One region of the Bacillus sp. FJAT-42376 genome, then DNA from elsewhere that is predicted to be linked to it. Evidence: riboswitches for the same ligand, from Rfam matches in the RefSeq annotation. Region 1 holds a riboswitch; each other region holds the start of a gene.

Region 1 (10,585 bases):
TACGAGTTTGTGCTGAATTTAAAAAAGAAATATTGTCTCCTGCTTACCGCAACTCCGATCCAAAATCGAATTGAAGAAATTTTTAATCTTGTTTCTCTTTTAAAACCTGGTCATCTTGGCAACGAAGCCTACTTTACTGAAGTGTTTTCAGCCAAAAATCGCTCCGTCGAATACCATGAGCACCTAAGGGAACTGATCAATAAAGTCATGCTTCGAAACCGGCGCGGCGATACAGGCATTGATTGGCCGAAACGAATTGTTGAAACGGTTCCCATTGAATTTTCTGAAACAGAACAACATCTATACGATCAAATAACTGCAGTAAAGACCTCTCTTCCCGGAGGAGTGAACACTTTCTCCATCATGACCCTCCAGAGAGAGGCATGCAGCAGCCGGGAATCCGTCTACATGACGCTGAAAAAAATGCTGGACCGTCCAGAGGAAGACGGTTCTCCTATACCGGTTCCTGTTATTCACCAGCTTTTGAAAGCAGTAGATGAAGTAACCCAAAACAGCAAGGCTGAAAAAGTGCTGGAGATTATCCAGAAAATCAATGATAAAGTCATTATCTTCACTGAGTATCGGGCCACCCAAATGTACCTGCAATGGTATTTAAAGCAGCACGGAATTTCTTCAGTGCCTTTTCGTGGCGGATTCAAGCGCGGAAAAAAGGATTGGATGAAGGATTTGTTTAAAGGAAACATTCAAGTTCTGATTGCCACAGAGGCCGGGGGGGAAGGAATTAACCTTCAATTCTGCAATCAGATCATTAATTACGATCTGCCATGGAATCCAATGAGGCTCGAACAGCGTATTGGACGGATTCATCGCCTTGGCCAGGAACGGGATGTTCATATTTATAATCTGTCAACAAGAAATACCGTTGAAGAACATATTCTTAAGCTTTTGTATGAGAAAATCAATCTCTTTGAAAAAGTCATCGGACAGCTCGATGAGATTTTGACACGTTTGGAAATTACAAATTTCGAAGAGCACCTTCAGGACATCCTGTTCCATTCCTCAACAGAAGGCGAAATGAAAATCAAAATGGAAAACCTTACTTCCATCCTCGATTTCGGGCAGCAGGAAACGGAAGAAAAAAAAGTGTCAGGTGACATCCTTTAAGGAGGAAAATGATGAACCAGCAGGAAATTCATACACTGCTTGAACGCTTCTTTCGGGCGAACCAGTGCGATATATCCAAAAAAACACCTGGCGCTTTAGCCATCCAGCTGACAGTCGATCTGGACAAAGAACTGATGAACCGCCCTTTTTACTGGCATTACCTTGAAAAAACCGGGGGCGAGCCGAATCCAATGAGTCTTACGCTGCTCACAGATAAGGACGAAGTCTCAGAAGAGCAGAAAACAGAATTCATCCACTTTGGATCGCCGAGGCTCCATCAAATATTTGGCTCAGCGCGTAAGCTGGGAGCATTTGCGCGTATGTATGAGGATTCATTTATGGAGGGAACACAGCAGCCGCTCCATCCATGGCTTGGAATGAATATGACGGTTTCCTATCAGTGCGATATGAAAAAAGACTTTATCTACTCTATCGGTCTCCATTTAATAAGCGGAACGATGGTCGAGAATTTTCAGGAAAGATTGAATCAGCTTCAGCTTACTCCTAAAATACCGGACTTCCGCTTTACCCTCTCGCCGTTAATTCTGCCCAAAAGCGGAATGACGAGAATCAGGCAGTACATCGAGAGAAAAATAGCAGAGGATTCTCATGAGTGGGCAGAAGAATCGAGGCAGAGATGGAACGCCGATTTAATGCTCCTCCATCATTTCTATGAAGATATGGAGGAAAAACCGGAAGTTTATGAACTCGAAAAAGGCGCATTGAAGGACCTTTATGAACCGAACATCCATATTTCTGTTAATAACGGGGGTATTTTTTACCTGAATCCGCAAACGATTTTTTAATTATATCGGCAGAAAAATCAAAAATTTTAATATATTTTTCCAATTCGACATGATTCAGCACCATTTTTTCTTTTTCCAATCTATAATCATGGTACAAAGGTTCCTTCCGCTGATCGTGACTTTAGTATGACGTCCGCGGAAAGGATGCCGATTCTGTCAGATAAAGGCAAACCTGTTGAAAGGCAGGGACGCAAAATCACGGGTCTTAGGTTGCCGGCCAGGCAATGATGATCGCCGGATTGCCTGAAATACATACGTATTTTAGGAGGAAAAAGGATGGAGAAGGTACTCGTAAAAGAAGAATTGGATGTAGAATGGAAAGAATTGATCCTCGCTGCACTGGACATGGGAATCAGCAAAGAAGATATCCGCTATTTCCTTCAAAATAAGCAGGCAGAAAGAGAGAAATAACCAAATTTTGTCGAAAAAATTTTGTCGATTTTGTTCGATTTATCGAAATGATCCCTTCGTTATATGCTATAATATCGATGGGAAGGTGATGTTATGATTGGGGAACGCATACGCAAATATCGCAAAGAAAAAAATCTATCTCTATCTGAACTAGCAGACCGGGCAGGCGTAGCTAAATCATACCTAAGTTCGATTGAACGAAATCTGCAATCCAATCCATCTGTACAATTTTTGGAAAAGGTTTCATCCGTGCTTGGCATCTCTGTTAATACCCTGTTAAACGGCAACACAGAAGATGCTTATGCAAATCAGCTGGATCAGGACTGGGCATCACTTGTAAAAGAAGCTATGCAATCAGGCGTAACGAAAGATCAATTTAGAGAATTTCTGGAATTTAATAAATGGCGGATGCATCAGCCAAAAAAATAAAACGGCCGGACAGATGTCCAGACCGTTTTATTTTTTATGAAGCTGTTTTTTTATGATTCTCCTCGATTTTTAAAATCGCCTGCCAAATGGTGGAGATAGAATAAATAATCAGTAATATGCCAGGTATGATAGCAAACAGCGCACGGCCCTCTTTTGTTTGGGCATAGCTGCTGATGTAGCCTGCATAAGGAATCGTCACACCTGTGTATTCAGCTACCACATTCGAAGAGAGTACAGGGGCTGAATCCTCCGACTCGTTATGATCCCCCTTCGTCCGATACACTGCCTGTCCCCGGCTTACGGTTTTTTCCGTAATTCTGTGAGTTGCGAGGTCATATTCATTCATCCAGAATGTGATGACATCATCCTTTTTAAACCTGTTCATATCTCCTCCGGTCTTTACTGCTATAACTGAACCGGTCTGGATCCCCGGTTCCATTGATCCGGAAAGAACGGTTTTAAATTGATAACCAAAAACTTGAGGCTCGCCGCCGGAAGCCTTTGAAGAGAAAACCGCGATGGCAAGACTGATCAGAATAAAAAACAGCAGCAAGGTGAACGCTCTGCTTACAATCTTCAATTTCTCTCCTCCTTTTCTTCTGAAATCGGAGGATTCGTTTGCAGAACTTCGGATTCATTCTTTTCATCAGAGTTCGCGGCAGGCAAATCGTTCTCAGGTTTTGGTTTCTCTTCGAGGTCAGGCTTGTCCGCATTCTCTTTGTTCGTTTCTTTAGAAGGAACTTTTGAATCGGGTTTCTTTTTTTCTTCCTTTTTTGGAGGCGGACATTCAGCTACCGTAACTTTTTCACTCTCTGTCCGGACCGTTTCATTCATTCCCTGAAAGCCAGGGCGCTGATCGGCTTCTGCATAATACACTCCAGCCTTATCCGTTCGAATAGAAAGATGTCCTGTCTCATTCTCCCCAATGATTGAAAGGGAGCCCTCTTCTGCAAGCTCGCCATCTTTAAAAATTCGATAGCCTGTAGAACCAATCATTCCGAATCCTGAATTTCTGATTGAAAACGTAAGATTTACGGGACTGCAGTTTGTCTTCGGCTCTGTTTCACCTGCTTTTTCAAAGCTGAGTTTGCTTCCATCCCACCAGGAACCTAATTGAATTCCTATTTCCTGCTCGGCTTTCGCATGAAAATAGGCTTGAACGGGCGTCACGGATAAAGTCAATATTAGCAAAACCGCACAAACAAACACCGCAGTCTGAAGCAGCTTATTTGCCTTTTTCATTTTCTTTCTGCTCATCAATCTTCATCCCCCGTTCGATATGTATGAATTCCCAAGATGCAAAAACCGATAAAGTGAGGCAGGGAGCAGCACAGCCACTTACCTGCTGTACTGCTCCCTCTCTATACACTATCGGAACCGATTGAAATTATAGCTCCTGTCCCTCACCCTGGCGTCCATCAAATGTCCATTTCAGCTGCAGAGAATCTCCCTGGAATTGGTTTTGATCTTCACCATTGTCAACAAACTCAAATTGTACGAACAAATCATCGGTTGTACCGGCTTTCAGTCCTTTTTTCTTTTCAAAAAGCGGGGTAAACACATTGCTAGCTACAGCATTTGGATCCATATCCTTCAGCTCTTCAAGCGTTGTACTGTAAATAACGTCATTCAGCTTGTCCGCATTATAAAGGAAATTCACTTTAATATGGCTGCCGAGATCCTCTGTATTTGCAGGCTCGCCCTCTTTATTCGCTACCGTATATTCGGTTGTTAAAAGAACTTTTTTAATATCAACCGTTCCATCATTTTTCAGTTTAAAGGTTCGTGTCATCCAATCTCCGGGCTTCATGTCCTTCACATTCACAACCTCAGTAGGAACCGCATTCAAATCAAGCGTTCCCGCCGCAAAAGAGCTCGCCGCTTCTGCTTTGTCATTGAAATAGGCATAAGTTCCCCCGCCGACCAGTGATAATCCGAGCGCTGCAGATGCAATACCCAACCCTAATTTTGTCTTGATCCCCATTTTACATTCCTCCTGATTTTTTCTGCGTGTATGTGAACTCTTTTCCTGTAAAGAAGCTCAACCATTACTATCGAAATCTTCTGATAAATAAACGTGCATGGAGGAAAAAATTCTACAGATGTAAGATTATGTAGAGTCTGTCATAAAATTCTTTCTTACCGCTACTTTAGTTTAGCAGTCGCCTAATTTCGGCAAAAGGTTCTTTGTACCAGAAAATTCACTCATCCATTCGTATGATTTTTCTGAAAAATAACCTTGCCTTATTTTCGAAAACTCTTACTTTTCAGGCATTTAGCCAACTGCGGCTTTTTTCTCTGCATCTATTTATCCGGTAAAATAGCCTATAGTAAGCTCTATGCCAATACAAACAAAAAAACCAGGATACAGGACCTGGTTTTTTAAGCATACAACGAGATGAAAGATTTTTGACGGTGCTGATTTTCATTGTATTTCCCTTTTAATGGGGTAACCTTCGTCTGGGCATTTTCAAAAAGAACCCTTTGGAAGGATAAATCATTCGAACAAACCGGGCAGACCCATGCTCCGCCATTGTAACTGCTATAAGAAGATTTTGCACAGCGCGGACATACTTTTTTGAACATCATCATCTCTCCTAATTGGTTACATGGAAAATCCAAGTTGAATGCAGAATCATGACAAATGTATAAAGAAGACAGGCTGCGCAGGTCGCACCCTTTAAGATTTTCGTTGTTTTCAGCGGAATTAGAAACACCATACAAAGCAGAAGAATCGAAAACATCAGCTTCACTCCGATAAAAGCCACTGGAGTCCACTCGTACAGGTTTTTCATAAGAGGGTTTGCTTCCTTTATAAAACCAAGTTCAAGACCGGCTAATGTAACAAATAAATCGATTGTATTAACAATCGCCAGGTAAATGAATGCGGTTTTCATGAAGCAGCTCCTTTGGCATACAGGCCATTATTTATGCTATGTATGGAATTCAGGAAACTATACCCTCTTAGGCTCCTCCAGCCTCGAAATGACCCGCCAAATGGTTATTATGGAGTATCCAATCAAAAGCAATCCGGGAATAATGAACAAGAGCGCGTTTCCTTCTTTTGACTTAGCATATTCAATAAAATAACCGATATACGGGATGGTGAAACCTGTATACTGGGCTGTCACATTTTGAGCAAGCACCGGTTCAGAATCAGGAGTCTTATTATTGTCTCCTTTTGTCGTATAAATAACAGCCTGACCGCTCGCCTTTTTTGCTACAATCCGATGAGTTGCGAGATCTTTTTCATCCATTTTAAAAGTGATGACATCCCCTGGCTGGAAACGATTCATATCGCCGCCTGTTTTGACAGCAATGATCGAGCCGGTTTGAATTCCGGGTTCCATTGAACCGGATAAGACGGTTTTCAGCTGATAGCCGAAAAACTCCGGTTGACCGCCGGATGCTTTTGAGGAGAGGACGAGGAGGATCATGACAAGCAAGAGAACAAACAGCAGTGCGGATAATGTTTGACTGATTAGTTTTCCCGCCAGTTTCATTTATTAACTCCCCCTTCGCTGCCTATCGTTTCCTCACTCAAACGACCTGATTCGTCTGTTGCAGGATTATCGCTTGAGGATGTTTCTTCTATAGCCTTGTTCTCCTCCTCGGTGCCTTCTATTGGAGATTCTACTTCTTCCTTGTCTCCCTCCATCTCCTCTTTAATAGAATCCTTTTCATGATTCTCCTCCTGCTTTTCTTTTTCATCTTTAGGCGGAGGACATTCAGCTATTGAAACGGACTGGCTGTTTGTTCTGGTTATCTCTGAGTCATTGCCGCCATAGCCTGGACGCTGATCAGCCTCGGCCATATAAGTCCCTGGAGAATCGGTTATAACAGATAAAATTGCCGTCTTTTCAGCCTGGATTATTCCTAATGTGCCTTCTGTAAATACTTCTCCATTTTTATAGATTCGATATGTGGTCGTACCAATCATCGTAAAACCCTTGTTTATTACAGGAAAGTTTAATCTTATTGGTTCACAGCCTGTAAGTTCATCTGCAGCAGGAAGTTCCTCAAAACTCAAATTACTCTTATCCCACCAGGTTCCGGCTTCAATATAAATGCCTTGTTCCTTTTGGTCGTTATAATATGCTCCAGTAGGAGAGGCTGCATAATTTAAAATCAATAAAAAAGAATAAATTAATGCGAATAACTTAAATAAGGAATGACTTTCATACATATTGTTCCGAATTGCCTCCAGCCCCCGTTCTTTTATGGGTAGAGTCATGTAAAAAGAAGGCAGGAAGTTCCTGCCTTCCCATCAGCCTTAAAGCTCTTCCCCTTTTCCCTGACGTGCCTCAAAATTCCATTTCAGCTGGAGAGAGTCACCTTGAAATTCATTTTGATCCTGCTCATTATCAATAAATTCAAATTGGACAAATAAATCATCTGTGGTTCCGGCTTTAAGGCCTTTTCTCTCGAATAAAGGGGTGAAAACATTTTTATCAAGTACATTAGGATCCATATCTTTTAATTCTTTAAGCGTAGTACTGTAAATTACATCATTCAGCTTATCTGCATTGTATAAAAAGTTTACTTGAATATGATCGCCGAAGTCCGAATTATTCCCTGCAGCACCTTCATTAACGGTATAGTCTGTTGTTAAAAGCACTTTTTTAATATCCAGAGAACCGCTGTTTTCCAATTTAAAAGCTCTAGTCATATAGTCACCAGGTTTGATATTCTTCACATCAATAATCGTTGTCGGATTTACATTCAAATCCAAAGTTCCCGCTGCAAATGAAGAAGCAGCGTCTGCTTTGTCATTAAAATACGCATATGTACCGCCTCCGACTAATGAAAGACCAAGTGCTGCAGATGCCAGTCCTAAACCTAATTTCTTCTTGATACCCATTGTAAAAGCCCCCTAGACCAAATTTATATTGAACTTCTCATGTTAAGGAGAAGGATCAATCTGTTTTTATCTGTTTTTCAGTCTGCCTGAACAATAGCCTGTAAGATAGAAAAAGGAGAACTATGCCTGGCAGGTTAAGCAGAATAAGCAAACTTATATTTGATTGGATGCTGGCAAATAGATACCCTGCTGAAGGAATAGTTAAATTGGTATAACTGCCTACGATGTTTTTCCTTTCGACTGTCTCACGATCGGGTGCATCGTTGGCATCTCCTTTAGTTTTATATTTATTTTCATTCAGAACTTCATAAATCCGATGGGTGACCAATATTTTTTCTTTCGTTTTAAATGTTATAATATCCCCTTTTTCATAAACATCTGCATTATTCCTCTTCTTGATTAAAATCATAGATCCCGTTTTGAAAACCGGTTCCATGGAACCCGATAATACATTCTTTAATTGAAAAGGAAGGAATTGGTGGGTATTTCCAAGAAGTAATAGATAAAACAGAATGCCTATTAATAAAGTAAACCTCAAAGCATATTTCTGAACGATTTTCAGCATTACGCCACCACACGCTTTGTTCTTAATAAAGAATTATTTGTTTTAATTATATCTTATGGCCTATTTAAAAGAAAAATCTCGAAAAATGCTGTTTTTTTCATTTTAACGAACGTTTTCGTTCGTTTTCTCGGTTTTTCTTCTTTTTACTAACTATCTTGTAATTTTATTAAGAACGAACTGTTTTATATAATGAACGAAAGGAGTTCATTTAGTAACAAGAAGGAGTCTATTAATGGAAGAAGTCGGGAAGAGGATTCGGGAAATCAGAAGACAAAAAGGGTATTCACTCAGCGAATTAGCTGAGCTGGCAGGAGTTTCAAAGTCTTATTTAAGCTATATAGAGCGAAATGTGCAAAAGAATCCAAGTCTGCAGTTTCTATCCAAAATATCAGAAACCCTGAATATTGAAGTAAATGAACTGCTCGGTGAGCAACAGGAATTAACAAGCCAGCTCGATGATGAATGGAAAATGCTAATTGAAAAAGCGATAAAAGATGGAATGAGCAAAGAAGAATTCGAAACATTCAGAGACTATATCAAATTTATTAAGTGGAAAGAAACCCAGGAGGGCCGAGAAGATGAAAACTGAACAGATTTCAAAAGAAGAGTGGATTGCACTGCTAATGGAAGCTAGAAATCTTGGATTAACTCCTGATGAAGTGAGACATTTCCTTTTTAGCGGAGGAGCAGGACCTGCACGCTAATCCTGCATAAAGCACAATGGGGACATTGGTAAAAGTTTTAGCTGTTTTAATTCCGGTTCTATACGTTTGCGGTATTTGGTTTCAATCAAGTCATTCTACCAACCAAATCCTCGTATTTCTGGCATCTTTAAGTCATCATCCTGCAGGAAGCGGAGAAGAAATAATATTTTCCAGACAGATGGGAACATTGTTGGAAATTCTGCATTTAATTGAATTTGGCCTATTGTTCTTTTTAATGGTTCATTGCATGCATTTGTTTGGTCTTTCCCGACAGAGAGCTTTTCCTCTTGCTCTAATTGCAGCATGCAGCTTTAGTATAATAGAAGAATGGCATCAGTTATTCGTCGCAGGGCGCTCATCTTCCTGGATCGATTTGGCAAAGGACTGGATTGGAGTATTTGTGGTATGGGCTTTTATGCTGAACAAAGAAAGGGATAGAAGAAGGAAAAAGAAATATGAATGGAAAACCAGGCTTGGCAGAAGAGTATGAACAAATACCCGCTTACCCGCACCTGGGCGGATAAGCGGGTATTTGTTGTTTTTTAATGTATTGCTTCCATCTGATTTTCTAAAAGCTGGCTAAATTTGCTGGATTTCTGAATGGATAATTCTTGGAAACCACCTGATTGGATCATACAGCCTTCATCTAAAACAATTACATGATCGGCATTTTTAATTGTAGAAAGCCTATGTGCAATTACAATGATTGTCATTTTACCTTTTAACCGATCTATTGCCTCCTGAATCTTTCTCTCGTTTTCACTATCGAGGGCGCTGGTAGCCTCATCCAATATTAGAATAGAAGGTTTTTTTAGAATAGCTCTTGCAAGCACCAATCTTTGCCGCTCTCCCCCGGAAAGCCTGACACCGCGATCTCCTATATGAGTCTCAATGCCTTCAGGGAGGCTCCGGACAAAATCTGCCGCACAGGAAAACTCCAGGGCTTGCCATATATCTGCATCTGAACAGGCAGGATTTATCAATTGCAGATTTTCACGTATGCTCGCATTGAATAAGAATGAATCCTGCGGAACGTAACTGATGGCTTTTCTCCATGAAATGATATTTTTTTCTTCAAGGGGGAACCCATCAATCAGAACTTCTCCACTATCTGGCTTCATCAATCCCATAAGAATATCAATAAATGTGCTTTTCCCCGCCCCGGAAGGACCTACTATTGCAGTCATTTCATTTAGACGAATCTCAGCATTTATATTTTTAAGTACATAGTTTTGATTCTCATTGGAGTAGCTATAGAAAATTTGACGGTAATGTACACCTTTTTTAAGTTCATAAGGTTCTTCATGATTCTGGAAAGGATTCATCCTTTCCCTTGAAGATTCGCACTCTGTATACAAACTTTGTACTGAGTTAAATGCCGGTATCGTTGCAGCCAGGTTTTGCATGGTAGACTGGATTTCTGTAAAACGCGGCCAAAGTCTTGTGAAAATGAGAATAATAGCCATCAATTCTTCAATATGAAAATGAAATTTAATTATTGAGAAATAGAGAAAAATAGCAATAAAAATTGAAGAGGTTACTTTATAATACAAGTCAGAACTTGTCTGCAGCTTAACATATTCTATTTGCTCCTCTACCATTCTGCCGGTGTGGCGGCTGAACCAGGATAGTTGGGATTTTTCAAGCGTATTGCTTTTGATGTCTTTCATCCCGTTAAATTGAT
Region 2 (10,585 bases), 440 kb from region 1:
GGTGCTGAAGGCTTGGGAGCTGGATTTGCCTGCAGGTGATTTATCCACTATGGAAGATTAAGAGAAAAAGAATCTGTTTTATAGGAAATTGTTTAAAGACGAAACACCCGGAACGATGTGCTGAGCATTCCGGGTGTTTCGTCTTTTTTATTGGGATTCCATCATTTAGGCTGACTGGAATGGAAGGTAAAACAATAGGGGAGCAGCCTCCAGCGGAAAACAACAGCCAAGCGTAAAAATCATTTAAGAAGGAAATGAATGTTTTTGACTGTAAATGAATATAAAAAGGGATAAAATGATTGTTTTTGATTGAAATTGATTGATTTTTGAAAGGGCTTTCGTTACAATGTGGTCATAAGGAAAACGCCCTATTAAACTGACTGGAGGTGCTTGCATGATAACGTCGGAACGCCACAGCAGGATCCTTGCACTGATCGAAGAGAAAGAGATTGTGAATATTCAGGAGCTTGTGGATGCAACTCAATCTTCTGATTCAACAATAAGAAGAGATCTAAGCCAGCTTCATAAAGAAAAGAAGCTGAAAAGAGTCCATGGCGGAGCAGAGGTTCTGCATCAAAAAGGGACAGAGCCGGATATTGAGCAAAAATCGGATATCAATCTGGAGAGTAAACAAAAAATCGGTCAATACGCAGCTGAAATGGTGAAAGACGGAGATCGTATTTTTCTTGATGCCGGAACCACTACTTTACAGATGATTCCTTACTTAGCGGGGAAAAATATTATGGTCGTGACGAATGGTTTAACGCACTTGGAATCGCTGGCCAGCCACCATATCCCTACTTACTTAATAGGCGGATATATGAAACAAACGACAAAAGCGCTTATTGGGGCCCGTGCTATATCAAGCTTAACTGAATACCGCTTTGATAAATGTTTCATGGGTGTAAATGGAATCCATGCCGATTCAGGCTATACGACACCCGATCCTGAAGAAGCAGCAGTAAAAACCAGTGCCATCCGCTGTTCTCAAAAGGCCTATATCCTCGCAGACAGCAGCAAGTTCGATGAGATTACATTTGCAAAAATTGCGGAGCTTCACGAAGCCATCATCATTACAGAGAAGCTGGATGACTATTTACTTGCTGAATACACCGAAAAAACTGAGATAAAGGTTGTGAGCACACCATGATTTATACATGTACATTGAATCCTTCCATTGATTATTTAATTCAGCTTGAAGAATTTCATTTAGGCAGTCTGAATCGTTCGAAGGAAACGAAGCTTTTCCCGGGCGGAAAGGGCATTAATGTTTCAAGAGTCCTGAAACGTCTTGGAACAGAGAGCACAGCACTTGGTTTTTCAGGAGGATTTACAGGCGATTTTATAAAAAATTTCCTTGAATCAGAAGCGATTACGGCAGATTTTACAGAAGCTGCAGACCATACAAGAATTAATGTAAAGCTTAAGACCGGTGTAGAAACCGAAGTGAACGCAGCAGGTCCGAAAATTACATTAGAGCAGCAGGAACAGCTCATTTCTAAAATAACACGTTTGCAAAAAGGGGATTTACTGGTCCTGGCTGGAAGTATTCCTTCCTCCATTCCATTGACATTTTACAGCACGGCTGCGGAAATATGCCGAAAAGCAGGGGTGGAGACAGTCATAGATGCGACAGGGCCGGCGCTTGAAGAAACTTTCCGTCACTCACCTCTTTTAATCAAACCAAATCATCACGAACTGGGTGAACTGTTCCATACGACCGTATCGAATGTAAATGAAGCCGCTTACTACGGTAAAAAGCTTATCAGTCTTGGCGTTCAGAATGTAATTGTTTCAATGGCCGGAGAAGGAGCCGTCTTGGTTAATGAAGACTGCGTACTAAAGGCATCGGTTCCCCAAGGAGTGTTAAAAAATTCAGTAGGCGCAGGTGATTCCGTTGTCGCAGGCTTTCTCGCATCGCTGGCACAACAAGACACGGTTGAGGAAGCATTTCAGCGGGGAACCGCGGCAGGAAGCGCTACAGCATTCTCACATGATCTCTGTACAAAAGAAGAGGCTGAAAAATTATATAAGGAAGTTAAAATAGAGAAAATTGGATGAGGGGGATATAAAAATGAGGATTACGGATTTGCTGACAAAAGAAACGATCCGGCTGCAATTAACAGCTGATTCCAAGGAAAAAGCGATTGACGAACTCGTCAATCAGCTGGATCACGCCGGAAAGTTATCAGACCGTCAATTATATAAAGAAGCGATTCTGGCACGTGAAGCTCAAAGCACGACTGGAATTGGCGAAGGAATTGCGATTCCGCATGCGAAAACCAAAGCAGTCAAGAAGCCGGCCATTGCATTTGGCCGTTCAAAGGCGGGAATTGATTATGAGTCGCTCGATGGACAGCCGAGTCATTTGTTCTTCATGATTGCTGCCGGAGAAGGGGCGGATCAGACACACTTGGAAACCTTGTCTTCTTTATCAAGCTTTCTTATGGATCCTGATTTCCGGAAAAAACTGGAGAACGCCGAGTCTGAGAGCGAGATACTGGAAGCGATCAATTCAAAGGAAGATGAAATGGCCGGAAAAGAGGAGCCGTCCGCTTCAGAATCGTCTGGCCAGCTTGTTCTGGCGGTAACGGCCTGTCCGACCGGAATCGCCCATACCTACATGGCAGCAGATTCACTGAAAGCAAAAGCCAAGGAGATGGGGATTCACATCAAAGTAGAGACCAATGGTTCAAGCGGGGTGAAAAGCCGGTTAACAGAGGACGAAATTGAAAGGGCTTCCGCGATTATTGTTGCTGCGGATAAACAAGTCGAGATGGGAAGATTCGCAGGAAAAACAGTCATTGAAGTACCTGTTGCACAAGCAATAAGAAAGCCGGGTGAATTAATAGAAAAAGCCTTGAAACAGGATGGTCCTATTTATAAAAACAGCCAGGGGAGCCAGGGAGAAAGCGGAGATGGCCGAAAGGAAAAAGGGCAGAGAACAGGATTTTATAAGCATTTAATGAATGGTGTATCAAATATGCTTCCGTTTGTGGTCGGGGGCGGTATCCTCATCGCTATTTCCTTTATGTTCGGGATTAAATCTGCAGACCCCAATGATCCGAGCTACAATCAAATTGCTTATGTATTAAATACCATCGGCGGCGGAACTGCTTTTAAACTGATGATTCCCATTCTGGCAGGCTTTATTGCGATGAGTATTGCAGACAGGCCGGGCTTTGCACCCGGTGCAGTCGGCGGCCTGCTGGCATCAACAGGGGATGCTGGCTTCCTTGGAGGTTTGATTGCCGGTTTCCTGGCAGGCTATATTGTTCTTTTCCTGAAAAAGGCGTTCAGCCGTTTGCCGCAATCCCTTGAAGGCATCAAACCGGTATTGCTTTATCCTTTATTCGGTATCCTGTTTACAGGAGTCATCATGCTGGTCATTGTTATCCCGCCAGCAAAAGCATTAATGGATTTGCTGAACGGCTGGCTCATGGGAATGGGCACAGGGAACCTTGTACTGCTGGGCTTAATTCTTGGAGGAATGATGGCCGTCGATATGGGAGGACCGCTGAACAAAGCAGCTTATACATTCGGTCTTGCCATGATTGATGCAGGAAACTTCGCTCCTCATGCTGCCATAATGGCAGGGGGAATGGTACCGCCACTCGGAATGGCACTGGCTACAACCTTCTTTAAATACAAGTTTACGAAACAAGAAAGAGAAGCGGGGAAAACGGCTTACATTATGGGGGCAACCTTTATAACAGAAGGGGCAATTCCATTTGCTGCCGCGGATCCGGGAAGGGTCATTCCAGCATCCGTCATTGGTGCAGCGACAGCAGGCGCCCTATCTATGCTCTTCAATATCAAACTGCCGGCACCTCACGGCGGAGCATTTGTAATCCCGGTAGTAGACGGGAATCCATTCTTATATATTTTAGCGATATTGATAGGATCGATTATCACGGCCCTTATCGTCGGATTCTGGAAAAGGCCTGTGAAGATATAAAAGAGAGACTGCGGATTTTACCGCAGTCTTTTTTCTATGAGCTCTCGCAAACAAATGGGCAGAAGGGGAAAGGGAGGTGCTTCACGGCGAAGCTGAAAGCCCTGAGTAAAACAGTCATTATTCAGGAAGAAGCTCTGTTAAACCGGATGATGAAAGCCTGCAGGCAAGTGTGTCCGCTGGCTCCAGTGATCAGGTTAATAGAACCCAATAGGAGTAAAGAGTGTATAACCTATCGTAAAATAAAGCCTACTTTTGACATGAATTCCTGTTATATAGAATAGACTAAGTGATTTGGAGTAGGTAAGATGATACAGGGGGAGAGATTTTTCCTTTAAAAAAACCAGACTGGCACATCGGCATTCGTCTGGTTTTTTTATTGGTACATCTGAAAGTTGCGAGCTTTCCTTTGCTGTGCTACAAATAATGTAAGTCCTTTTCCATAAAAGAGGATGGAGAACTACTAATTGTCGAATCTTACCTGAATTCTTTGCCCGCTATAGTAATTACCATCTGTTAAAGTCTTTAACTGCTTTGTAATGGAGGAATCCCTGCTGCTCAGAAAACCATGCACTTTTAGAGTGCTGCTCAAAAGAAACAGTAAGAACCGTGATTCCTTTCTCTTGCTGAAGCGCTTTTAATTGATCTATTTGATTTTTTGACCACTCATCTTTAGACACAACATTATGACTGAAGTTTTCCCACATGATTGCATCAACATAGTTTGCGCTTGTTGTTTTCAGAGTATCAATTCCCCAGTTTTGGATGATTCCGAGGGATGGATACATCGTTTTAACACTTTTTAAAAGCTGTTCCAGGCCTGACCGCTGTTTCGCAAGCTCAGCTGGCTGATCACTGAAATAATCATCTATGTTTCCAACTGTGTCAAAAAAGACCCCGTCCATATTTTTAGCGGCAACCTGAGCTCCAATTTCTGATAAGAGCAATTGTCTGAAATGAGGAGAACTCATATTCATCAGATAGGAATCCCATTGCTGAATATAGTATTTTTGAGTGGATTGCTGATAAAAATCTTCCGGTGTAAGCTTCTGCATGAATGCAGTGTTCCAGTTATCGGCTTCCATTGAGTTGATATAGCCGAAAACTTTTGTACCTTGTTTCTTAATCGTTTCAATTTGGGTTTTGGTGTAAAGAAGGGGCTCTATTATGACGAGGTCATAGGCCTGCATCTTTTTGATAATCGATGGGGTAGGAGCATCGTAGAAAATTTTGTAGGTTTTCACGTTTTTTAAAACTCCTGTGGAATTTGCAGCGTTTTGGACAGAAGCAGCGGGAGATGTAGCTGTCGTAAGGGCAGAGGCAGCGGGAGATAAAGAAATAAAACTGGATACAGCAAAAAAAGCCAATACAAAAAATCTGATTACATTATTCATTTGTAATCCCTCCGTTTTTTAACGAGGGATGGTAGCTTCGCAGGCTGGCGATCGGTATTTCCGATTGGAAATCGACGACCCATGCCTTTGCGTCCTTGCTTTTCAGCAAGTTTGCCCATCACCTTTTGTCCTAATCATATCAGCCTATTTTTCTGAACTCAACTAATTTTTTTGTGAAAGCAGTGATTCATATGATCTACAAACAATCCAATATTATATTAAAATTGGCTGAGTCATTCGGATTATCTTTTGCCAATCTCTTTTTTCTTCACTTTTTTTCAGAAAATATTCCGATGTTGAGCGAGGTCTTATGGTCTGCAGCTATCGTCCTTATTTCACTAAGATATGGTATTTATTTTGGGATTGTTCCTTTTTGTTCCGCCGTTTTTTCTTCCATTGCATTTGAAATCGGCAATGGAGGCGATCTCTATCTTTATCTCACAGATTTATCCAATATGCTGGTCATTTCGCTATTCTTCTTTCTGCTCCTTTTCACGGGGCTATCACGAAACTCTCAACAAGAACGTTATTTTGATATAACAAATGGGTATGAGGAAATTCTTGAGGAAAAAAAGATTTTAGAAGAGACTCTGGATGAAGCATTAAATATAAACGAGACGTATAGAAAGCGATTTTTAGAGTCAGAGGATCAATATGCGGACATGTACGAGATGATTACGGCACTTAATTCTACTGATTCAGATACGATCTTTAATGAAATGGTCCGTATCGTTAACCAAAGGTTTACGAGCAGGCAGCTTTGTTTGTACCTGATATCCAGTCAAGGAGATTCAATCCGCTCAAAAATTAACACAAATCAAGAGGGCAGGCTCAAGTCAGATTATTGGCTTGATGAGGTCCCATCTTTAATAGGCAAAGTAATAAAAGGGCAAGAGCATGTAATGTTCAGATCAAGGGAGGACGATGAAGCGTCTCCGGCTGCGGCAGGCCCTGTGTTTGTTTACGGGGAAATGAGATATATTCTCGCACTTGATGGAATTGATCTCAATGCCTGTACTTCCCAGCATATTCAATGGCTCGACTGGTGCCTGAAATGGATGGGAAGCCGGTTAAGTTTTGCCTATACATATGAAAGGGAAAAAAATGAGCATCAGCGATATCCGGGAACCGGTATTTATCAGCTCGCTTCCTTTTTTAAACGGTTTAATGCAGAACTTGAACGCGCGGAAAAAATCGGTCAGCCTTTTGTTATTTTTGAATTAAAAACAGACCGTCTGATGATCAGTGAAATCGATCTCCTGATGAAAAAGCAGCTAAGGGAACTGGATTCAGCCGGATGGGATGAGGAGGCAGGAATTCTCTATGTTCTTTTGCCGGGAGTTGATCCGGCCAATGAGCCGGCAGTCAGGGAAAGACTCCAGAATGCTATACGGAAAGAGGTGGCTTCTATTACATGATGATCTTATTAGGTGCCGGATCTGTTATCGGGTGTGCCGTATCTTTTGCTGCTGCCCGTTTTTATTTTGCCGGAAAAGTGGAGAAGGATCAGCATGGTCTGCTTATGCTCTGGGTCATGCTTTCTCTGCTTCTCCCGTTCATTGGTTTTATATTCGGCTTTATTTTGCTGCGCCTCTTTGTGAAGAATCAGGATGGGTCATTCATGGATGAATACTCGAGCTATATTCAGAACAAGGTCTATAATTTTGAAAATTTAAGAGAGACGCTTAACCAGGACCGCCAATTGCTTTCCGCAAGCGGTTATTCCTCTGGAAACGGGTGGATGATGAAAAGCCTGCTTTTAAATATGTCCAATGAAAAAACCATCAGCCAGGAGAAAATTATTAAAAAAGGACTGAACCATCCGGATAGAGAAGCGGTTCATTATGCTGCAACGATTACGAATGTCCTTCAAGACCGGCTGGCCAATCAAATTACCCAGCAAAAAAGAGACTTGTCTGCGGAACATCCCATTACCTACCAGCAGCTTCTATCTACTTATAAGGAGTACCTATCCAGCGAATTGCTTTCCAGTGCCATCAGGGAGAAGACTGAATTGGATTATGAAGGGTTTCTGAGAGAAGCTGCTGCTGAATTCCCCGAAGATTTTCAATACAGGGAAGCGCTCGGTATGCTAATCTTTGAGAAAAATCCGCAGGAGAGTGAACAGATTTTCCAAAGCCTGCTTCATGAACAGCCGCAATCGGCCCAAGTCATGTGGGGCTGGCTGCAAATTTCTTACCAAAATGGCAGTTGGGATAGAGTGTTTGAATTGGCGGTCCGGCTTCGAAATCATCCTGATATAAACTCTTTTCCAATCAGGCAGCAGAAGATTATTCAGTATTTGGGAGGAAATAACAGATGACAGGAAGGGTTCCCCGTTTTGCAATTTTTACTTCAATTGCGGTTGTTTTCCTGCTGATAGGAATTTTATATATGAATGAAGACCATTTTTATGCGAATTTGCCAATCGGCAAAAAAGTTTTCCCTGCAGAAGAAATTACGTATATGACGTCCGGCACTCCTGAACAGGGAACTTCACCAGGCAATATGAGGATTTACGTAGCTGAACCCGAGAAAGGAAACAAGCTGAGTGAAGGTACCTATCACAATATAAAAAAGGCGCTGCATTACGCGAATGTCAGATATGAGGTCCTCCCGCCCGAGAAAACCGGGGGGATTCAAGGTGATCCATATACAATGATCATCTTGACCGGAGAAGACACGTCACGATGGAATGCCGGCCAAATCGGCAAATTTGTTAAAGACGGAGGCAGACTGTTTGCTGCCAACCGTTTTGCGGATCCGGAATGGTATGATTTACTCGGCATTAAACAGGAAAAAGGCTTTGATGATGAAGTAAAAGGCATTGCCTTTTCCGATTCTTTTTTTAACGGTTACCCCAATCTGGATTCTGCATCGGACTATTTCTCAAACAGCATGCTAAAAGCGGAGCTGGTCCCTGAAGCGAAAACATACATTACGGCAGAAAAAATTCCGCTGCTCTGGACACGTGATTACGGAGCAGGCAGAGTGGTCAATTGGAATGGTACAGGCCTTCAGGATAAGAGTACACGGGGAATTATCGTGCAGGCAATCAGCCTTGCGTTCCCTGCATTTGTCTCGGGGCAGGCCGGTGAGAAAGTGATGTTCATCGATGATTTCCCTGCGCCGATTGCTAAAAGGGAAGCAGAAAAAATTAAAAGGGATTACGGAATGGCTTATGATGAGTTTTACCGCGAAGTATGGTGGCCGGATATGAAAGCTATCAGCGGGAAATATGATTTTCCCTACACCGGGGCGATGATTGGAACGTATCTTGACAAGCCTCATGTACGAAGCAGCCAGCTTATCGAGATGAGTCAGAAAGATTTGCTTCTTTATGGCAGACAGCTCCTTTCGGCCGGAGGAGAGCTTGCTCTTCACGGCTATAACCATGAATCGCTTGTAACAAGAAGTGAACCGGTTTCATCGGAATTCGGCTACCGGTACTGGGATTCGCAAAAGGAAATGGAAGAAGCTCTCCTGGAGCTCAGAACGGTTCAGGAAGAACTGTTTTCCGATCAGACATTTAAAACATACGTTCCGCCATCCAACCTGCTTAACCGGTCTGGAATTTCAGCTGTAAGGCATACAATGCCCGGCCTCGAAGTGATTTCGAGCCTTTATACAGGAGATCCTTCGAACGGAAGCCTCATTCAGGAGTTCGGATATGATTCCGTCTACAAGGATCTTTATCATTTCCCGCGAATCAACAGCGGTTATTCTTTTACGAAAGAAGACCAGTTCCAGCTTGCAGATGCTGCAGCGAACATGGGGGTTTTTTCGCACTTTATTCATCCTGATGACGTTTTGGATGAGGAACGGTCCAAAAACCAAAGCTGGGAAAGCCTTAAAGGGGAATATGTAAAAATGCAGAAATTTTTACATGATCAGTTTCCTTATTTGAAAGGATACACGCAGTACGGGGCAAAAGAACGGCTTGCAGCTTATCAGGAAGGGAAATGGAACGTTGAATACAGCGATTCAGGGATTGAAATTCATGGATACAAAGTGCCTTCCCCATCATTATTCTTAATCAGGATAGAGGAAGGCAAAAAGCTGAAACCAGCCCAATATCATTTTGGAAAAATAGAAGAAAGACAGCCTGGGCTCTATTTGCTCACAATGAATAAGCCCGATGCAAAAGTTGTGTGGAAAGAGGCGGAATAAAGATGAGAGTTGGAATCATTGCTGAAGGGAGTTATCCCTATGTAAGCGGAGGTGTATCGAGCTGGATCCATACCCTCATTACCCGAATGGAAGAAATACAGTTCTCTCTTTTCACCATTACACCGGAAAAGAAAGAAGAAAAAGACTTAAAGTATGAACGGACACCCAATACGGTTCATCATCAAAATATAGAGCTGCAAGGAAAGGCACCGGTTAGAAAACAAAAATCAACTCTCTCTGAGGAGGAATTAGCGCTCCTGTTTAAATGGTTTACGTTCCAAAGCCATGACCCGAAAGCGCTGATGATTCTTGGAGATAAGGGAAAAATCGGTACTGCTGAAGAGTTTTTTGAAAGCGAAGCGTTTTATCAGCTTGTTCAGGATTGTTATGAATATGAAGAGCTTTATGGGTCATTTCTTGATTATATGTGGATGTGGAAATCGATGTATACACCGATTATGCACCTCCTTCAGCAGGAATACAGCAAAGTTGATGTCATCCATGCGGCTTCTACAGGATATGGAGGATTAATCGGGACGTATATCTCGATCGTCCAAGGTATTCCTTTCATCATTACGGAACATGGCATTTACTCGCGGGAAAGGGAAGAGGAGATCCTGCAGTCTGCATGGATTCCTGTTCTATACAAGAAAAGGTGGATTAAGCTATTTCATCATTTATCCAAACATGCATATGAACAGGCATCGGATATTATTACGCTCTTCGAGAAGAACAGAGAATATCAGCTTGAACAGGGGGCACCGCCTCAAAAAACATTGATTGTGCCAAACGGAATCGAAATCAATTCTTCTTTAACGGTTCAGGAGAAAAAAGATGTCTTTCATATAGGAGCCATTGTCAGAGTGGTGCCGATTAAAGATATAAAAACCATGATTTATGCTGCCAATACCCTTAAAAGGTGGGGGTACGCTTTTCATTGGTCGATTCTTGGGCCGGATGAAGAAATGCCGGAGTATGCCCGGGAGTGTAAAGATTTAGTAAGGAGTCTCGAGCTTGAAGACTTCATCACTTTTACCGGCCGGGTCAATGTCAGTGATTATTTAAT
Region 3 (10,585 bases), 1.1 Mb from region 1:
GCGCCGGGCAGCGGATTGAATGTCTATGAATCTCAAAACGTAAGTCTTGTGGAAGTACAAGCTAATGACAATGCAGCAGCAGGATTGATCATCAACAGTTCCGTTGTGGAAGCAGATGGTTTCTATACGAAAGGGAACAGCTGGTACGGGGTTAATATAGACAAAGGATCAAATCCAAGCAATGCCTCACTAACTCCTAGTTTCAATTTTAAAAGAGGCACCTTATCAGAGGATATTCAAATATTTTCTGATTATGGTGATGTATCCGTAGGAGCGCCAGGATACAAGAAAATCAATTTAGAAGGCAGTTCAAAGGTTGTGTGGTCAAACAAACAGCAGCCATTAGAAAATGGAAATGCATCCTCACCGAGCCAGCCTGCAGATAATACTAAAGCTCCATCTGCAGAGCTTGCATCTAATCGTTTAGTGACTGCATCTCTTGATATGGATAAAGATTTCAAGCTGGAGGATGGAGTCGTTAAATTTAACTAAAAGATATAGTACGATTTATAAATATTAAAGGCTCTGCAGAGGTGTAATCTCTGCAGAGCCTTTTTTGAATTTATAGCCATGTATGTTTATGAGTATAGAGGTTATCATACTTTGCCATTCCTCTGTTTAATTTCAAGACCTTCTATTTAAACAGGTTCAACATACGATTTCCACCGGTTATAGGAATCAAGAAAATAGTTGCTTCCTGTAAGTCGGTACATAACATACATCTGAGAGATATGAATTCTGTGGTATTCACCTACAACATGCGGTTCCTGTTTCAGCGTCAAGTGACTGAGATCATATGCTGTATATCCCCCTATATCATATTTTGAGAGAATTTTCTTTACAGAGTCCTGGCCCTTCTGGAAGAGAGCCTTTGCCTTTTCTCCGCCATATAAAGTCATCTCAGGGTTATAGCCCCAATCATAAAGACCAAGCAGAGTGTAAATATATCCGTTCAGGGTGTAATTATTTCTAGGCGCGGTTATGTATTCTTCAAACCAGATTTGGTCTTTCCATTTAGTGCTAATGTGTGAGAGGTCTGTCATCGGTCCTCCCTTGGAGACTGGCGTCGTTAAAAAAGTTAATGAAGCATTCCCCGCAAGTTTATACTTTATATCCTTTGTCACGTCAAATGCTCTGGAAAAAACACTTAAGGCTTGCCCCTGGGCCATGCCGGAAACCCATCCTATTGGATAGCGGGTTTTGAGATGAGGAATTCGATGGGAAAAGGAATACCGGAAGGATCCGTCTTTTGATTGCATTTTTATTAAAGCATCCGTGAGTTTAATAAAAGCTTCCCGGTCTTCAGAGCTTTTAGTAGTGAGATATTTTCCGTGATAGTATAAAGCGCCTTGAGCGGTAGTAACCGGATTGTATTCTGTTTTGGCACCGTACTTAACCATGGGAATACCGTTCTCATCCCAAATGAATTTTTCAGGTTTGAACTCTTTTGCAGTAGAGAAATTTAAATAATCATTATTAACTTTGTAATCTTGCATGAAAGGTTCGTATTGAAATTTATTTTCTATATACTCCTTAACATATGGGCTGCTGCTTAAAGCATAGATTTTGTGAGGCATAGCGAAACATAATAATAAAACCAGGATCAGTATCTTCTTCATTGGTTGTTTTTTCTCCTTTTTATGAAACATCTACTAGCAAATAATATTTATGGTTATAAAGACTTAGGTCTTTTTAATTATAAAAGTTTCACCCCGGTTCGTCATTTGTTTTTTCTAAAGTTTTTTTACAAACGAAATACATAATTTACATTTTTAACATAGATATGACTTCTGTAATACGATAGACTCAAAGATAAGTAAGCTTTTATAATCATTCACTGGAACTTTGTTGGCTTACATACGAGTAAACTCAAGGAGGAACTATAGACATGCCGAAAAGTAAATTTGTGAAAGCTGGCCTTGCTGCCCTGGCTGTTTCCACTGTTGCAGCGGTTAACCCTGCGCAGGCTGCATCCAGCTCGAAAGCGGAGCAGGCCGTTAAAAACGCCGAGTTCTATTCCAATTCTCTCTCCGCGCTATATAAGGTGGATGAAGCAGGAGATTTGCTATTATCTCCTAGTTTTCTAACGAGATATAACAACGCCAAAAATACCATTGCTGATGCCAAAAAAGAAGTTGCTAAAATTAGCAGTCCACGCATTAAAAGGCTGATGAATGATCGTCTTGAGTTTTCTGAAATTCAGCGCCTGCGTACGGCATACCTCATCGATGCGGTTAAATACGGTGAAAAACTGGATTCGGCAAGGAACAAAATTAAAGCAGATTTTCTTGTTATGTCTCCTTCAGAGTTAAGAAAAGCCTATGATCAGCTTAGAAAACAAACGATGCAGCTTGAAAAACTGGTTTCAAAAGTTTATGGAAGTACATCCAGAAACGTTGTAAACACTCGTTTCGTCTTGCCTGCTAAATTGACGACGGAGTCCTTCTCTTCTGAAATGACCCGCTATGATTACCACCAAAAAGCCAAAGCCGCTCTTGCAGGGAAAGATCAAACACAGGCAGATGCGATGTTTGCCATTATCACGATGCTAGAAGGAAAAGGGAAAGACCTTCGGACAGCTCTTACTAACCTTCATCCTGACAATCAGCTGCTTAAGGATCTGTATTCTTTAGTAGACGCATCACTTGAGCCGGCGTTAATGAAAGAAAAAGAGTCGTTGAAAATCCAATATCGGACTCAATTCCCATCAAACTTTGAGCTGTCTGTTCTGCACACGAACGACACTCATGCAAATTTAGACCGCGCTCCCAGAATGGCTACAGCTATCAAAGAAACAAGAGCTCAAAAGGAGAACGCCCTTCTTCTCAGCGCTGGGGACGTCTTCTCTGGCACTCTGTATTTTAACGAATACAAAGGGCAGGCAGATCTTGAGCTGATGAATCTCCTTAACTATGATGCCATGACATTTGGGAACCATGAGTTTGATCTTGGAACCGCCACACTCGCTGATTTCGTTAAAAAAGCAAAATTCCCATTTGTCAGCGCGAATGTAGATTTTTCAAAGGATGCCAATATGAAAGCTTATACAAGCTCTGACGTAACGGCTGATCCGAAAGATGGCCACTCCTACAGTGCCATCGTGAAAAACATGGACGGAGAAAGAGTGGGTATTTTTGGTCTTACCACCGCAGAAACGGAAACCATTTCAAGCCCTGGTAAGGACGTTGCCTTTGAAAACTACATCGCGGAAGCAAAAGAAGCGGTTAAACAGCTCCAGGCTCAAGGGATTAACAAGATCGTTGCCCTCACTCACATCGGTTACCAGGATGGCGGCGGGGATAATGATGTGACGCTTGCTAAAGAAGTCGAAGGCATTGACATTATTGTCGGCGGGCACTCCCATACGGTACTGAGTGCACCGGTTCTGGATAACACGGGAGCTGAACCTACCGTCATCGTTCAAACGGGAGAGCTCAGCAAAAACCTTGGTGTTCTGGATGTTGAATTTGATCCAGCCGGAAAAATAATCAAGCAAGCAGGCAAACTGATCGATATTGACCAAAAATCCGGGGATCAGTATGTTATTAAAGAAGATCAGGAAGCAGCATCAATCCTTGATTCAAAATACAGACCTGGCATTAATAAAATTAAAAACGAAGTGGTCGCTAAAACAGACACAGTCCTGAATGGTGTCCGTGCGGATGTCCGCACAAAAGAAACAAATTTGGGAAATCTGATTGCGGATGGGATGCTTGCAAGAGCGAAAACGATCAATCCTAAAACGGTGATCGCAGTTCAAAACGGAGGAGGAATCCGTGAGTCAATCGATGCGGGGGATGTAACAATGGGTGAAATCCTGACGGTTATGCCTTTCGGAAATTCCCTTGCCATCATGAACCTTAAGGGTGAAGAAATCAAGGCTGCTCTTGAACACAGTGTGGAGCTGGCACCGAAAGAAGCAGGGGCATTCCTTCATGTGGCGGGAATGAAGTTCACGTATGACAGCTCTAAACCGGCTGGACAGCGGGTGGTAAAAGCAGAAGTGAAAGAAGATGGAACGAACTACACGGCTTTGGATCCGGCAAAAATGTATGCTGTGGCAACGAATGCATTTACAGCAGCAGGCGGAGACAGCTACTCCATGTTTAAAAAGGCATACGACGAAGGCCGTGTCAGCGAGCCAGGCTTCACGGACTGGGAAACGTTCAGCCAGTACTTAAAAGCAAATCCTGGCATTAAGCCAGCGGTTGAAGGGCGTATAATAGACCTAAGTGCAGTTCAATAAAATAAGGCTTATCGGGGGACTGACAAGTGATTGTCAGTCTCTTTTTTAAAAAAAATGGGTGCAAGACTCCTTATTTGGTAAATGAATCAAAAAATTAAATAGATAATTTGTTTATCTAGTAGTATAATAGTCACTGTTGAAAAAATAGCCAATTATACCAGTATAAAGGCAAACCCGCTGAAAAGCGGGGACGCAAAGCCGTGAGTCTAAGGCATATTATGCTAGGATCGTCAGGCCGCCGTAGGTAAGCAACAATGACACCATGGCTATTTGACATGGTGTGTTTTATTCTTATGCGGCTCAGGTAAGGTGAATAATGGAGGTTGCATATTGTGAACAGTGAAAAAGAACAGCAGGAACCATACAAAAATACGAAGAAGTATAGAAGTCATTTGATTCGGAGTGAAATTGAGTCCCTTATCGCAGGGAATCATATATATAGAAGCAGAAAAACTGAAAGTGCTGTAACATTGTTTATTCAATACTGTGTTAACCATACCGGTATGAATCATCTTTCGGAAATCAGCAGTCAAACCATGCGAGATTACATACAGCACCATATTGCGCGTTCGGACAAATCGAGAGAGTATGATTCTTTTAAGAGACTAAAAGACGATGTTATGATGCTTGAGCAGCTGATTTTAGAGAATAGGGGGTTTGAGCAAAAAGTGAATTTTTCACTTCTAAATATAGGGTTATGGTCTTCTCAGGATATGAGAGCGCATTATAATAAAGAAGCTTTTAAAAGCAAAAGAAATTTTTTCCTTCAATAATGTAAAAAAAGAAAAATTATTTAACATTTGAGGAAAAAATTATGATACAATTAGGGCGAAAGTATCGAATGTTTGATTGGTAAGCCGCATACATAGACGAAGAGAAAACAGATGATATAAACAGCCTACGTCTTTTGCATTTAGATCCTTTCAATAATACTGTTTCCCCTTTCAAATTTTCATAAAGCGGGAGCCCCTCATGCTGTTCTTGACATCAGTGTGAGGGGTTTTTTTATGGATAATCACCAAATATGTTTATATGTGACAAATTTTATCATTCTTATGTCACGATTATAAAACAGGTATATGTTTTCATGCATCTTCTAAAATTTACAAGGTGAAATCTGACTTAAATGCTAAAGATGTTCAACTAGAATTTCTTATTTTTTACAAAAAATTTATAAATAAAAACGTATATCTTTACAAGCCTTTGATACATTTTATGTTATACATTCCCCTGAAGAATTTCCCTTATTTCTAAGACATAATTCCTAATGTTTGGTAGAATATACATATTAGAGAAATAATCGGATTTTCGAAAAGGGAAATTGGATTAAAGAAAGGTTTTGGAGGATATTATTTTGAAATTAATGCGAATGTGTTTTTCTGCCCTGCTCCTCATCTCTTTGCTCGCATTCCCCGCATCTGCCACGGAAGGACCGTATAAAAACCTTGGTCCGCAAGTTCAATATGTCAATGTGATCCGCGGTGAAGCCGGGATGGACCAGTACGGACGTCCGCTTTACTATGCCCTTCTACAGGGAGAACCTGCAAAGCTCGTGGTCATTGATTTGCAATCCAAACAAGTAGTGGATATGGAAACATTGGAGGGTGCGACTGCAGCGTGGTCCATTGAAGTGGATTCCAACCGACAAGTATGGATTGGTTCAACACCGAATGAGCAACTCTACCGGTACAATCCCGAAACAAGGGAGCTATCAGACTTAGGGAAAGCCTCTGCCCCTAGGGGATCGAATACGACCATTTGGGATTTAACTTACGATACGAAAAACAACCGTATTTTCGGTGTGACTTCCTATGGCGGAACGGTCTTTACATACAGTGATGACGATGGCTTTGACAGCCTGGGTGTCGTTATGAATGGGCGGCGTTATGCCAGAAGTGTAGAGTACGATGAAGAGCAGAATACGCTCTATGTCGGTCTTGGCTCACCGGCTGCTCTAATTAAATGGAATCTGAATACGAATGAGAAAACAGATATTCTTCCGGAGGATTTTAAATCCGCTGCTTCTGTATATGATCTGGATTTATCCGGAGGAAAAGTATATGCCAAAATGGAAAACAAAAGTGCGCTCCTTGTCCTGAATCAGGAAACGGATATGCTGGAGCATGTTCTGCCGGCTGATTCCAGAGGGGTGTCTCCTGCATGGAACAATCAGACCGTTTTCTACAGCTCGAAAGGCAAGCTGTTTGAATTTAATCCGGCAGATGGAAGCAGCCGGGAGACGAATGGATCAGTAGCTTCCTCCAGTGCTGTATCCCTGGATATTTTAAATGTGAACGGGCAGCCGCAGGTTGTTGGTCTGGCAGGTAATGCAGGCCGTTTCTACCAGTACAATCTGCTGGATAACCGTTCCTCCACGTCCTCCCTTAAGCTTCCTGCACAGCCGGTAGAAATTTACAATGTGGGCAAAGGCGTGAATGGGAACATTTACAGTTCGGGGTTCATCTCCGGACGACTGGGTATTTATAATCCGAGAACTGAAACAACTCAAATGTTCGAAGGACTTGGGCAAGTGGAAGATATGACCTCCTTAAAAGAGAAAATGTTCTTTGGGGTTTATCCAAATGGACTCGTGTATGAATATGATACACAGCAGGCCTGGAATGCCGGTTCCAATCCGAAGAAAATTATGGACCTTGGGGCAAGCGGTCAGGACCGGCCGAATGCACTTGCTGCAGATGAAGGGAAGAACCGGTTATATGCCGGAACTGTTCCGAAGCGCGGAGAAAAAGCCGGAATGTTCCTTGTATATGATGGGGGCAGTCAATCTGTTGCTCATGAGGAAACATTGCCTGATGATCAAAGCGCGTCATCTATGACGTTTAATCAAGCAGCTAATACGCTATACCTTGGAACAAGTGCATACGATGGAAGCGGGAATCTATCTCCAAAAAGCGCGAAGCTGTACGCCATTGATACGAATAGTTCGTCTTTTGCGAAAAGAGAAATTGAGCTGCCTGGCGGATATGCCATCAAAATATCTGCGCTTAAAATGACAAATGATGGAAGACTTTGGGGAATCGTGGATAACAAACTGCTTGTGTACGATCCGGAAAAGGGGATGCCAAGTCTCTATCCGATTACTCCAAACCAGATTGAAGGGATGTACAGAAACGAAAGTCTTGTCATTCATCCTTCCGGAGATCTGTATGGAACATTCCAGGGCATGCTCTTTAAAGTTGATACAAAAACCCTGGAAATTACATGTTACAGCGAAGGCAATGTGTTTCACTTAGCGGGTGATCAGGAAGGGAACCTTTATTTTAATAAAAGATCAAATCTCTGGAAAATTAATCCGAATGATCTGACAGCTGAGCATGTATATAATCCGAAAGAGCTCAAAATACCAAATATCTCAACAGAGGATTCTCCTTTCCCTGTCGCAAGGGTTTATTCAAGACAGTCTCTTCTCATGTACAAGAAGGAAGGGAATTCGATGGTGCCCGTTAAAGAAGTTCCGAAAGGGGCATTCTACCGGGTTTATGGAACGTATAAAAGCTATTACCATGTTGGGAATGGCTACTACTTCTATAATGAACCGCATAGAATTTCCACTTATATTGGACGGGTTTTTACTCTTGGAGAGGCAGAGATGCTAAAGCCGGATGGGTCATTCCACAGAATGATCAAGCCGGACGAAGAAATCCGGGTATACAACTATGATAATGAGAAGTACGACGTTGGTAATGGCTATACAATCATGAAGAACAGTGATGTGACGTATAAGGTTGGGATAGCCAACTTAAAGGCAGATTCAATGATGTTCCGATACGGCTCCGTTATTCCGGAAATGAAGATTTATGACGGCGAGGAATATGTCGTTTACAATATAGACGGCAATAAGCTTGATATCGGAAACGGCTTCTATTTAGAGTTTAATAAAGGAACAATGGAATTTACTAAGAACTAAAGTTAAATCCGGGAAGGAGTTCCCGGATTTTTTCTTTTTTCCTAAATACATCGGACGGCGATTGAAGTCAAGTCTGGAATTGACTTCTTTTAATGATAGATTGTTAGAGAGATAGAATAACCTGAAAGGAACGAGAGTGTGAAAAAATTAATTTTTATGATTGCTGTATTTGTTATGTTTGCCAGTTTCCCTGTAATGGAAAAGAGAGCATCTGCCGCTTCGTTTTCTGTGAATGCCAATCAGGTATACTCGTATGACGTCATGAAAAAGGACCTGGAAGCGCTCGCTGCCAGCTACCCTCAATTGATTCACTATAAGTCAGTGGGGAAATCTGAATACGGACGGGAGCTCTATGCCGTATCCGTTGGGAAAGGTCCTGCCAGCGTTTTTGTAAACGGTTCCCATCATGCAAGAGAGTGGATGACGACCACTCTTACGATGAAAATGATGGAGCAGTATGCGAAGGCTTATTACGGAAACACGTCTATCAATGGGCTTCCGGCCAAATCCATCCTGGATCAGACGACCATCTGGTTTATGCCGATGGTAAATCCCGATGGTGTATCCCTTCAGCAGTACGGAGTGAAATCTCTCCCTGCATCGAGCCAGTCCTCTGTTTTGAAAATGAATGGAGGGCGTAGTGATTTTAAGCACTGGAAGGCAAATGCCAAAGGAGTTGACCTCAACCGCCAGTATGATGCGAAATGGTCAACGATTACACTGAATCCCGGAAAACCGGCTTCTGAGAATTTCAAAGGGTACAGCCCCGCTTCATCAGCTGAGACAAAAGCGGTTCTCCAGTTTGTAAAAGGGATCAATCCCGACATGTCGCTTAGCTATCATTCAAGCGGACAAATTCTCTTTTGGAACTTTTATCAAACCGGTGCCAGATATACAAGAGACGAGAATTATGCGAAGCAGCTGGGCCGGATGACTGGCTACCGTCTCGTTTATCCGGGCCCGAATCCTTCAGGTGGAGGGTTTACGGATTGGTTCCTGCTTTCTTATAAACGTCCGGCCTTCACACTTGAAATCTCGCCTTTTGTAGGGGATACGAGTGTTCCTCTGAAAAATTTCAGCAAAGTATGGGAAGAAAATAAAGATGTAGGTCTTTACGCAGCAAAAGAGGGGTATAAGCTTTATCAGCAGCGTGCCGGTTCAGCATATGATCAGCAGCTGGCACAAGTAAACAGCTATCTGCAATCGAGTCTGCGGTTAAAACCATATTATACCGAGAACATCAAGTCGCAGGCTTATGTATATGTTTCTTCTTCTATGAAGAAGCTTTACGATCAATCCGATTACGAAATGAAAAAAGCCGAACAGCTCGCTTCCGGATTGCCCGCCTACTATAAAGATAAGGCTGCTCCGTCTATTAACCGGGCTAAACAAATCCGTTTGCAGGCCGCCCGTTTTATTGATGCGGTCAAAACAGGGGATCTTCTCAATAAAGAGAGGGGTGACCTTCAGAGCTTCATAAGCGAGGGCACTCTGACAGATGAAACGGCACAAGCTTATGATGAGCTTTCCCTGCAGCTCAAAAAAGAAGAAGCGGGGATTGGAAAGGTCTACTCTGATCAGGTAAGAAGATTATTTGGACAGAAATACCTCGTTCCCGCAAAAATCACAAAGGAAACAGTGATCTATGAGATTTCCCGCTACAGATTGCTGCAGGAAATCAAAAATCTAAAAGCTCAAGGGACGGATCCATCTGTAATCAACGAGAAATTCGCATTATACGACCGGCTTAAAGAAAGATCTTCCGCGGTAAAAAAAGCAGGAAACCAGTTGTATCCAGGAAAATACCCGGATTTGCCGCAATTTGAAACAGTCCTGAAACAATTCGAAAAATCAATAAGATAGGTTTGGAAAAGAGGAGGTCTTTTGACCTTCTCTTTTTGTAACAGCCAGCTTAAGACTAGGTTCTGAAAGTAGCTATTTATATGGGTTTCGGTTAAAAAACTTGCTGAAAAATGACATAATTAATCATAATATCACTTTATTGTAATATTAATGTAACATTACGGAATTATGTAATAGAACTGTTATACTACTTCCAACCTCCGTCATGTATACTAATCTTGTGCCAAAGGAGGAAGAACATGAAGAAACCGATTATTGCACTTGGATTAGCAACATCTCTATTATTCAGTTCGTATCTACCAGCCAACGATGCAAAAGCTGCATCTACTTCATTCGAAACTAATATCATAAATATAAGCAAACAATACATAGGCGTACCATATAAATGGGGTGGAACCACTCCTGCAGGATTTGACTGTTCCGGCTTTATCAACTATGTGTTCAACAAAACAGGAATTTCCATGCCTCGTACAGCAGATGGCATGTACAATTCCAGCAGCATGGAGAAGGTATCCAGCAAAGAAGTGGGCGATATCGTCTTTTTCAGA

Evidence for each region. Region 1 has a riboswitch for cyclic di-GMP ahead of CEF21_RS15005 (anti-repressor SinI family protein). Riboswitches for the same ligand answer to the same signal wherever they lie in the genome.
Region 2: linked by a shared signal. The riboswitch ahead of CEF21_RS17130 (glycoside hydrolase family 191 protein) and the one ahead of CEF21_RS15005 (anti-repressor SinI family protein) in region 1 are both predicted to bind cyclic di-GMP.
Region 3: linked by a shared signal. The riboswitch ahead of CEF21_RS20635 (hypothetical protein) and the one ahead of CEF21_RS15005 (anti-repressor SinI family protein) in region 1 are both predicted to bind cyclic di-GMP.

What each region holds. Positions count from the first base shown of each region.
Region 1 is NZ_CP033906.1:2,982,380-2,992,964, forward strand. Features, by position in the region: gene CEF21_RS14995 (DEAD/DEAH box helicase) at 1-1,125, shown strand, start outside; gene CEF21_RS15000 (YqhG family protein) at 1,137-1,931, shown strand; cyclic di-GMP riboswitch class I at 2,087-2,178, shown strand; gene CEF21_RS15005 (anti-repressor SinI family protein) at 2,208-2,342, shown strand; gene CEF21_RS15010 (helix-turn-helix domain-containing protein) at 2,436-2,771, shown strand; gene sipW (signal peptidase I SipW) at 2,806-3,351, opposite strand; gene CEF21_RS15020 (hypothetical protein) at 3,348-4,028, opposite strand; gene CEF21_RS15025 (CalY family protein) at 4,159-4,755, opposite strand; gene CEF21_RS15030 (hypothetical protein) at 5,154-5,357, opposite strand; gene CEF21_RS15035 (DUF5658 family protein) at 5,369-5,668, opposite strand; gene sipW (signal peptidase I SipW) at 5,726-6,274, opposite strand; gene CEF21_RS15045 (hypothetical protein) at 6,271-6,957, opposite strand; gene CEF21_RS15050 (CalY family protein) at 7,045-7,632, opposite strand; gene CEF21_RS15055 (signal peptidase I) at 7,688-8,197, opposite strand; gene CEF21_RS15060 (XRE family transcriptional regulator) at 8,430-8,786, shown strand; gene CEF21_RS15065 (anti-repressor SinI family protein) at 8,776-8,901, shown strand; gene CEF21_RS15070 (VanZ family protein) at 8,918-9,391, shown strand; gene CEF21_RS15075 (ABC transporter ATP-binding protein) at 9,444-10,585, opposite strand, start outside.
Region 2 is NZ_CP033906.1:3,419,367-3,429,951, reverse strand. Features, by position in the region: gene acsA (acetate--CoA ligase) at 1-61, shown strand, start outside; gene CEF21_RS17145 (DeoR/GlpR family DNA-binding transcription regulator) at 395-1,150, shown strand; gene pfkB (1-phosphofructokinase) at 1,147-2,061, shown strand; gene CEF21_RS17135 (PTS fructose transporter subunit IIABC) at 2,075-3,958, shown strand; gene CEF21_RS17130 (glycoside hydrolase family 191 protein) at 4,462-5,349, opposite strand; cyclic di-GMP riboswitch class I at 5,385-5,475, opposite strand; gene CEF21_RS17125 (nucleotidyl cyclase domain-containing protein) at 5,541-6,767, shown strand; gene CEF21_RS17120 (hypothetical protein) at 6,764-7,672, shown strand; gene CEF21_RS17115 (DUF2194 domain-containing protein) at 7,669-9,519, shown strand; gene pelF (GT4 family glycosyltransferase PelF) at 9,522-10,585, shown strand, end outside.
Region 3 is NZ_CP033906.1:4,109,831-4,120,415, reverse strand. Features, by position in the region: gene CEF21_RS20650 (hypothetical protein) at 1-492, shown strand, start outside; gene CEF21_RS20645 (D-glucuronyl C5-epimerase family protein) at 639-1,619, opposite strand; gene CEF21_RS20640 (5'-nucleotidase C-terminal domain-containing protein) at 1,889-4,246, shown strand; cyclic di-GMP riboswitch class I at 4,404-4,489, shown strand; gene CEF21_RS20635 (hypothetical protein) at 4,579-5,019, shown strand; gene CEF21_RS20630 (ligand-binding sensor domain-containing protein) at 5,601-8,174, shown strand; gene CEF21_RS20625 (M14 family zinc carboxypeptidase) at 8,313-10,037, shown strand; gene CEF21_RS21755 (NlpC/P60 family protein) at 10,277-10,585, shown strand, end outside.